2 regions of the Cellulosilyticum sp. WCF-2 genome follow, and region 1 is predicted to be linked to the other one. Evidence: a T-box and tRNA genes for the amino acid it is inferred to sense, from the RefSeq annotation. Region 1 holds a T-box; the other holds one or more tRNA genes.
What was found. The T-box of region 1 lies ahead of ileS (isoleucine--tRNA ligase). A T-box ahead of a tRNA ligase gene usually reads a tRNA of that ligase, here a tRNA-Ile.

Region 1 (4,294 bases):
TGAAAGTCTTAAAGACCGTATGGAGGAAACGCGTAGAGCAAAACACGATTTACGTCAGCATCTTGCTTTTATAGGTATATGCATCGAAGAACAAAATTGGAATAAATTACGAGATTACTTAAGCGACTATATGCGTATACTCCCATCTGATACTCCTATATCTTTTTGTTCTCACTATGCTGTAAACTCAGTTATTTCCTACTATGCTCAGCTAGCAGAAGAAAAACAAATTAAATTCTCAGCACAACTTAACATTCCTTCCGAAATAAATATTGCTGACCCTGATTTAATTGTAGTATTTGGTAATCTTCTAGAAAATGCTTATGATGCTTGTAAAACACAAGAAAGAAATCATAATTTTATTGTCATTAAAGGCGGTTTACAAAACGTTAATACCTTTGTCCTTACTATTGATAATTCCTGTGAAACAGAATTATCAATAGCAGAAGATATTGGTATTTATTCTACTAAGCATCCTGGTATAGGAACTGGTTCTTTGTCTGTAAAAAATATTGCTCAGCGTTATAAAGGTATTGCCACCTTTGATGTCAAGGAAGGTGTTTTCCATGCATCAGTATTACTTCATTTATGAAGTAAGCTCACACTTTTTCAGTGCTTGTGCCAGAGTTTCTTCACTAATAGGCTTTTTCAAAAAATATTTAGCTTGTACATCATAGGAACGAATAGCAAAATCTAAATCACTACACCAAAGTAGCTTTATATCTGGCTTCATACGACGTACTCTATCTACTACTTCTAGGCTAAAGGTTCCGTCTTGTGCTATCACCACAAGCTCAAAGTTTTCTTTTTTCAAAGCATCTAAAACTGATACATAATCTTCAAACTCACTTATCTGAACAACTAACTTATATGCTTCATAATATTTTAGTATTTGCTTGCAAAGTTGTCTGCGTTCCTCAATCTCTTCGTCATATAACAAAATTCTTATCATGAGTTCCTCCTTATTCCTTATAATCTCTATTGTATATAACGTAGATTGTAAAACTCCCCTACTTCTTTTACAATAATTCTTGCTTAAACGGTTAAAATATTACTTAAATGGTAGCTTTTAATAGAAAAGCTATACCCCTGTTTAGATTGAGTGTAGCTTTTCTATTTTATTAACGGCAACAACATGCATTTTCACAGAATAAAATTTCGCCTCTAACTACTTCTCCTCCTATATTAATGCCTGCTGTATTAATAGGGGCTGAATAAGCAAAGAACATTGCTGCTGTGCCTCTTGCACATACGATAGGACTTGCCTCTACAACCATTTCAAAACGGCAGCAGCCATCATCTGAAGTCACGCAAAAGACACATAAAAAACCATTTTCATCTCCTGTAAAAAACATCAAGTCATTGGAATTAAATTTTCTCCTTCTATCAAAATTAACTATGTTAACTTCTCCCTCAAATCTATCTTCTCTTCTAAATATACGAATTTTAAAATCTACTTGTTCAGTATCAGTTACATTACATCCAACACTAGGTACACCAATACTATCCACGGTGCCAAAACCTCTTACAACTTCTACTCTCCTTACAGATCGGCTACTTTCTCTGCAATCTGTACTTCTGCTTCTCCTTCTACCAGATGAGCAATCACTACTCTCACAACTCATGTTAGCTTCTCCTTTTCAGATTTACTCCTTATATTATATGTTAACTTTTCTAATATGTTTACTTTATAAGCTTCTATATACTTATTTAACGCTCTTTTTCAACTTATTTCTTAACTACAAATTTTGTGTTTTGCCTTTACAAACTCTATTTTTAAATTTATAATATTACTATTAATTTTTATATGTTACCAAACACAATGAAAAGGACTAGTACTATTTTTGATGCGTCAAAGCGAGTGGGGTTGGTGAAAGCCCATACGATAGAAAATACGAAAAATCACCTTGGAGTGGCAGACCGAACCTAGATCTTTGATTGAAGTAGGCTCTGACGGTTTCCTACCGTTACCGTAAGGAAAGGTATAACGAGCGGCCTTTATAGAAGGCAAATCAGGTGGTACCGCGGAAGATGACTTATAGTGCTCTTTCGTCCTGTTGATGGATGAAGGAGCTTTTTTGATGCTCTAAAATCCAAAACCTTTATTTTATACAATTTATTTAGGAGGATGACTATGTATAAGAAAGTCGACACTGCCCTTAACTTTGTAGACAGAGAGCTTGAAGTCTTAGAGTTTTGGAAGAAAAATAACGTATTTGAAGAATCAATTAAATCCAGAGAAGGCGGTCCTGTATTCACATTTTATGATGGACCACCTACAGCTAATGGTAAACCTCACATTGGACATATCTTAACTCGTACAATGAAAGATATTATGCCACGTTATAAAACCATGAAAGGCTATAAAGTACTTCGTAAAGCTGGTTGGGATACTCATGGTCTTCCAGTAGAGCTTGAAGTAGAAAAACTCCTTGGTATTAGTGGTAAACCACAAATTGAAGAATATGGTATTGAACCTTTCATCTCTAAATGCAAAGAAAGTGTTTGGAAATATCAAAGTGAATGGGAAAAGATGTCTGACCGTGTAGGCTATTGGGTAGATATGGAGCATCCATATGTGACTTATGATAACAACTACATCGAATCCGTATGGTGGTCACTTCGTCAAATTTGGGACAAAGACCTTATTTACAAAGGTCACAAAATCGTACCTTACTGCCCACGTTGTGGAACATCTCTTTCTTCCCACGAAGTAGCACAAGGTTATAAAGATATTAAAGATCAAACAGCTACATGTAAATTCAAAGTGGTAGGTGAAGATAACACTTACCTTTTAGCTTGGACAACAACACCTTGGACACTTCCATCAAACGTTGCTCTTTGTGTGAACCCAGAACACACTTACGTAAGAGCTAACTTTGAAGGTGCTACTTACATTTTAGCTGAAGCTTTAGTGGAAGCAGTTCTTGGCACAGAAGGCGTAGAAATCACAGAAAAATTTGCAGGTAAAGAATTATGTGGCACAGAATATGAACCACTCTTTACATGTACTAAAATAGATAAAAAAGCATTCTTCGTAGTAGCTGATAACTACGTAACACTTACAGATGGTACAGGTATCGTACACATCGCACCTGCATTCGGTGAAGATGATGCTAGAGTAGGACGTGCAAATGGCCTCCCATTTGTACAACTTGTTAACGAACAAGGTTACTTTACAGAAGAATTCATAGCTCAGTTCCCTCAGCTTAAAGATGTATTCGTTAAAAATGCAGATCCAGAAATTCTTAAATATTTAAAAGAACAAGGCACTTTATTTAAAGCCATGCCTCATACACATAGCTACCCACACTGCTGGAGATGTGATACACCACTTCTTTACTATGCACGTGACACATGGTTCATTGAAATGACTAAAGTACGTGATCGTTTAGTAGCTAACAACAAAACAGTAAACTGGATGCCTGAATCAATTGGTGAAGGTCGTTTTGGCAACTTCCTTGAAGGTGTTATTGACTGGGGTCTTTCTCGTTCAAGATACTGGGGTACTCCACTTCCAATTTGGGAATGTAAATGTGGTCACAAACACTTAATCGGAAGCATCGAAGAACTTAAATCAATGAGCTCTGACTGCCCAGACAATATCGAACTTCACAAACCATACATTGACAACGTTCACCTTAACTGTCCAGAGTGTGGCAGCACTATGACAAGAGTATCTGATGTTATCGACTGCTGGTATGATAGTGGTTCAATGCCATTTGCACAACTTCACTATCCATTTGAAAACAAAGAAGTATTTGAAGAAAACTTCCCAGCTGACTTCATCTCAGAAGCTGTTGACCAAACTCGTGGATGGTTCTATACCCTAATGGCTATCTCTACACTTATCTTTGATAAAGCACCATACAAAAATGTTATCGTTCTTGGGCACGTAGGTGATAAAGATGGGATTAAAATGAGTAAGCACAAAGGTAATGTAGTAGACCCTTGGTCAGTTCTTGATGTGCAAGGTGCTGATGCTGTTCGTTGGTACTTCTACTCTGCTTCTGCTCCATGGCTTCCAAGCAGATTTGCTGGTGAAAACGTAAGTGAATCTCAACGTAAATTCATGGGTACTTTCTGGAACACTTATGCGTTCTATGTACTTTACGCAAACATTGATGAGTTTGATCCAACTAAGTACGAACTTAAATATGATACATTAAACATGATGGATAAATGGGTACTTTCTAAACTTCATACACTTGTAAAATCAGTAGATGAAGACCTTGAAAACTACCGTATCTTTGAAGCTGCTCGTGATATGCAAGACTTCATTGATGAAGTATCT
Region 2 (4,294 bases), 800 kb from region 1:
TGCGGCCTACCTAAGTAGGCACCCCTTCTCCCTAAGTTACGGGGTCATTTTGCCGAGTTCCTTAACAACGCTTCTCCCGTCGGCCTTAGGATTCTCTCCTCATCCACCTGTGTCGGTTTACGGTACGGGTACCTATCACGCAATAGCAGCTTTTCTCGGCAGTGTGGATTCAGCAACTTCTCTACTTTTATTTCGATCCCCATCACACTTCATCCTCGCCTAACGGATTTGCCTGTTAGGTGCGACTTTGTGCTTGGCCCAGGATACCATTCCTGGGTTTGCTTATCCTCCTGCGTCCCTGCAGTTCTGATAATAGGTAGTACTGGAATATGAACCAGTTGTCCATCGACTACGACTTTCGTCCTCGCCTTAGGTCCCGACTTACCCAGAGCAGATCAGCTTTACTCTGGAAACCTTGGATATTCGGCCTACAAGATTCTCACTTGTATCTCGCTACTCATTCCGGCATTCTCACTTGTAATTACTCCACAGCTCCTTACGGTACTGCTTCTGCGTCGTTACAACGCTCCTCTACCAATCCACTATTGTGAATTCCATAGCTTCGGTGGTGTGTTTTAGCCCCGGACATTTTCGGCGCAAGATCTCTCGACTAGTGAGCTATTACGCACTCTTTGAATGAGTGGCTGCTTCTAAGCCAACATCCTAGTTGTCTTCGAAATCTCACATCCTTTTCCACTTAACACACACTTGGGGACCTTAGCTGATGGTCTGGACTGTTTTCCTTTTGACCACGTGTCTTATCACTCGTAGTCTGACTGCTGATGGTATCTTGATGGCATTCTTAGTTTGATATGCTTCGGTAAGCTTGTGGGCCCCCTAGGCAATTCAGTGCTTTACCTCCATTAGACTCCTATCAACGCTAGCCCTAAAGCTATTTCGAGGAGAACCAGCTATCTCCGGGTTCGATTGGAATTTCTCCGCTACCCACACGTCATCTCCACCTTTTTCAACAGATGTGAGTTCGGACCTCCATTACCTTTTACGGTAACTTCATCCTGCACATGGGTAGGTCACCCGGTTTCGGGTCTACTAACAATGACTATTTTGGCGCCCTATTCAGACTTGGTTTCCCTTCGGCTTCGTACCTCCTGGTACTTAACCTTGCCACAGCTAGTAACTCGCCGGACCGTTCTACAAAAAGTACGCGGTTGCGCATCATATGGCGCTTCCACTGCTTGTAAACATAGAGTTTCAGGTTCTCTTTCACTCCCCTCCCGGGGTTCTTTTCACCTTTCCTTCACAGTACTATGCGCTATCGGTCACCGAGGAGTATTTAGGCTTGGGGGGTGGTCCCCCCGGCTTCCCACAAGGTTTCTCGTGTCTCGTGGTACTCTGGATACTGCTAGGCTTCACTTGGATTTCGCTTACGGGATTATCACCCTCTTTGATGAGACTTTCCAGACTCTTCAGCTATCCGCATTCTTGCCATGACGCAGTCCTCAACCCCAGATTACAAGTAATCTGGTTTGGCCTGTTTCCCTTTCGCTCGCCGCTACTTAGGAAATCGATGTTTCTTTCTCCTCCTGAAGGTACTTAGATGTTTCAGTTCCCTTCGTTCCCTTCCTATAGTTATGGATTGGCTATAGGATGACAGAGGTTTGCTCTGCCAGGTTTCCCCATTCGGATATCTACGGATCAAGGTTTATTTGCAACTCCCCGTAGCTTTTCGCAGCTTATCACGTCCTTCATCGGCTCTCGGTGCCAAGGCATCCACTCTACGCTCTTAGTAGCTTGACCTATAATGATTAACTTTCGTTAATCGGTCGTTTGTGCCTTGTTAATCAACTTTCGTTGAATACAAAGAATATTTATTATCGGTTAAATTGTAGATTTTACACCCTGACAAACATCTTGCATTATACAATGCGTGTACATTTATCGTTAGGCGCAAGTTATATTACTATAACTTACAAATCTATAATTGTTGTAGTATTTGTTTTTCAAAGTACGATTAAGGATTTAGTTAATTTCCTTTTACTTATAGTACACTAGGTGCACTAGTAGGCCCGAGTGGACTCGAACCACCGACCTCACGCTTATCAGGCGTGCGCTCTAACCACCTGAGCTACGAGCCTATAAAATGTGGCAACCACTTACTCTCCCAGTCAGTCTCCCGACAAGTACCATCAGCCGCTTAGATCTTAACCTACGTGTTCGGAATGGAAACGGGTGTTTCCCCTAAGCGCATCATCACCACAAATGAGTGAAATATTCAATTCCGTAGTATTTTATATGCTAACACTTCGACTCCGCTTCATCTCAGTGAAAGTTGATTCACTACGTTCATAAACTTTCAAAACAAAACAGTAACTACTAAACCAGCGATTTCTATCCTTAGAAAGGAGGTGATCCAGCCGCACCTTCCGATACGGCTACCTTGTTACGACTTCACCCCAGTTATTGGTTTTGCCTTAGACGGCTCCCTCCCCGAAGGGTTGGGTCACCGGCGTTGGGCCCCCCCAACTCCCATGGTGTGACGGGCGGTGTGTACAAGACCCGGGAACGTATTCACCGCGACATTCTGATTCGCGATTACTAGCGATTCCAACTTCATGTAGTCGAGTTGCAGACTACAATCCGAACTGGGACTGCTTTTTTGAGGTTTGCTGACTCTCGCGAGATCGCTTCCCTTTGTAGCAGCCATTGTAGCACGTGTGTAGCCCTAAACATAAGGGGCATGATGATTTGACGTCATCCCCACCTTCCTCCAAGTTATCCCTGGCAGTCTCTCTAGAGTGCCCAACTTAATGCTGGCTACTAAAGATAGGGGTTGCGCTCGTTGCGGGACTTAACCCAACATCTCACGACACGAGCTGACGACAACCATGCACCACCTGTCACCAATGTCCTAGCAAGCTAGGAAAGAAGGCATTACCCTTCGGTCATCGGGATGTCAAGTTTAGGTAAGGTTCTTCGCGTTGCTTCGAATTAAACCACATGCTCCACCGCTTGTGCGGGTCCCCGTCAATTCCTTTGAGTTTCAATCTTGCGATCGTACTTCCCAGGTGGAATGCTTAATGTGTTAACTTCGGCACCGAGACCCGTAAGCCCCGACACCTAGCATTCATCGTTTACAGCGTGGACTACCAGGGTATCTAATCCTGTTTGCTCCCCACGCTTTCGTGCCTCAGCGTCAGTTATGGTCCAGAAAGCCGCCTTCGCTACTGGTGTTCCTCCGAATCTCTACGCATTTCACCGCTACACTCGGAATTCCACTTTCCTCTCCCACACTCTAGTTCATCAGTTTCAGAAGCAGCTTAGAGGTTGAGCCCCTAAATTTCACTTCTGACTTAACAAACCGCCTACGCACCCTTTACACCCAGTAAATCCGGATAACGCTCGCTCCCTACGTATTACCGCGGCTGCTGGCACGTAGTTAGCCGGAGCTTCTTAGTCAGGTACCGTCATTTTTTCTTCCCTGCTGATAGAAGTTTACAATCCGAAGACCTTCCTCCTTCACGCGGCGTCGCTGCATCAGGCTTGCGCCCATTGTGCAATATTCCCCACTGCTGCCTCCCGTAGGAGTTTGGGCCGTGTCTCAGTCCCAATGTGGCCGTTCACCCTCTCAGGCCGGCTATGGATCGTCGCCTTGGTGGGCTGTTATCTCACCAACTAGCTAATCCAACGCGGGTCCATCCTATGCCGATAAAATCTTTACTATAACAATCATGCGATTATCCATAGTTTATGCGGTATTAGCGTTCGTTTCCAAACGTTATCCCCCTGCATAGGGCAGGTTACCCACGCGTTACTCACCCGTCCGCCACTAAGTTCTAGGAGCAAGCTCCTATCACTTCGTTCGACTTGCATGTGTTAAGCACGCCGCCAGCGTTCATCCTGAGCCAGGATCAAACTCTCATAAAAAAGTTTGTCCGTGTAGTATCTCTACTACTGACTATTTTACTTAGTACAAGTTGTACTGATTCTCATCTCTTATTAGAGACGTAATGAATCGACTGGTTTATAGTTACTATTTTGTTTTCAAAGTTCATTCTTATCAAGGCTTACTGCCTTTTCTTGTCTACTGCTATTCGCCGCTGACTCGTATAATATTACAACATCTTTCTACAGACGTCAACACCTTTTTTAACTTTTTTTAGTTAAACACAGTTTTTTAAAGTTGTTCACATACCATCCACAACTTATCAACTAATTTATACACACTTATGCCTAAAATATAGTTTTTCACCTATTTACTCATGAGTTTTTCTATTATAGTAATAATCTCATTAATCTTTTCATCTGCATTTTCTTCATTATGGCATGCATCTTT

Region 2: it has a tRNA-Ile gene. The T-box ahead of ileS (isoleucine--tRNA ligase) is inferred to sense a tRNA for this amino acid. The anticodon was not compared.

What each region holds. Positions count from the first base shown of each region.
Region 1 covers NZ_CP034675.1:1,480-5,773, forward strand. The annotation lists gene EKH84_RS00010 (ATP-binding protein) at 1-592, shown strand, start outside; gene EKH84_RS00015 (response regulator) at 587-952, opposite strand; gene EKH84_RS00020 (hypothetical protein) at 1,122-1,625, opposite strand; T-box leader at 1,814-2,060, shown strand; gene ileS (isoleucine--tRNA ligase) at 2,135-4,294, shown strand, end outside.
Region 2 covers NZ_CP034675.1:801,984-806,277, reverse strand. The annotation lists rRNA gene EKH84_RS03540 (23S ribosomal RNA) at 1-1,758, opposite strand, end outside; tRNA gene EKH84_RS03535 (tRNA-Ile) at 2,023-2,096, opposite strand; rRNA gene rrf (5S ribosomal RNA) at 2,102-2,219, opposite strand; rRNA gene EKH84_RS03525 (16S ribosomal RNA) at 2,360-3,885, opposite strand; gene EKH84_RS03520 (metal-sensing transcriptional repressor) at 4,211-4,294, opposite strand, start outside.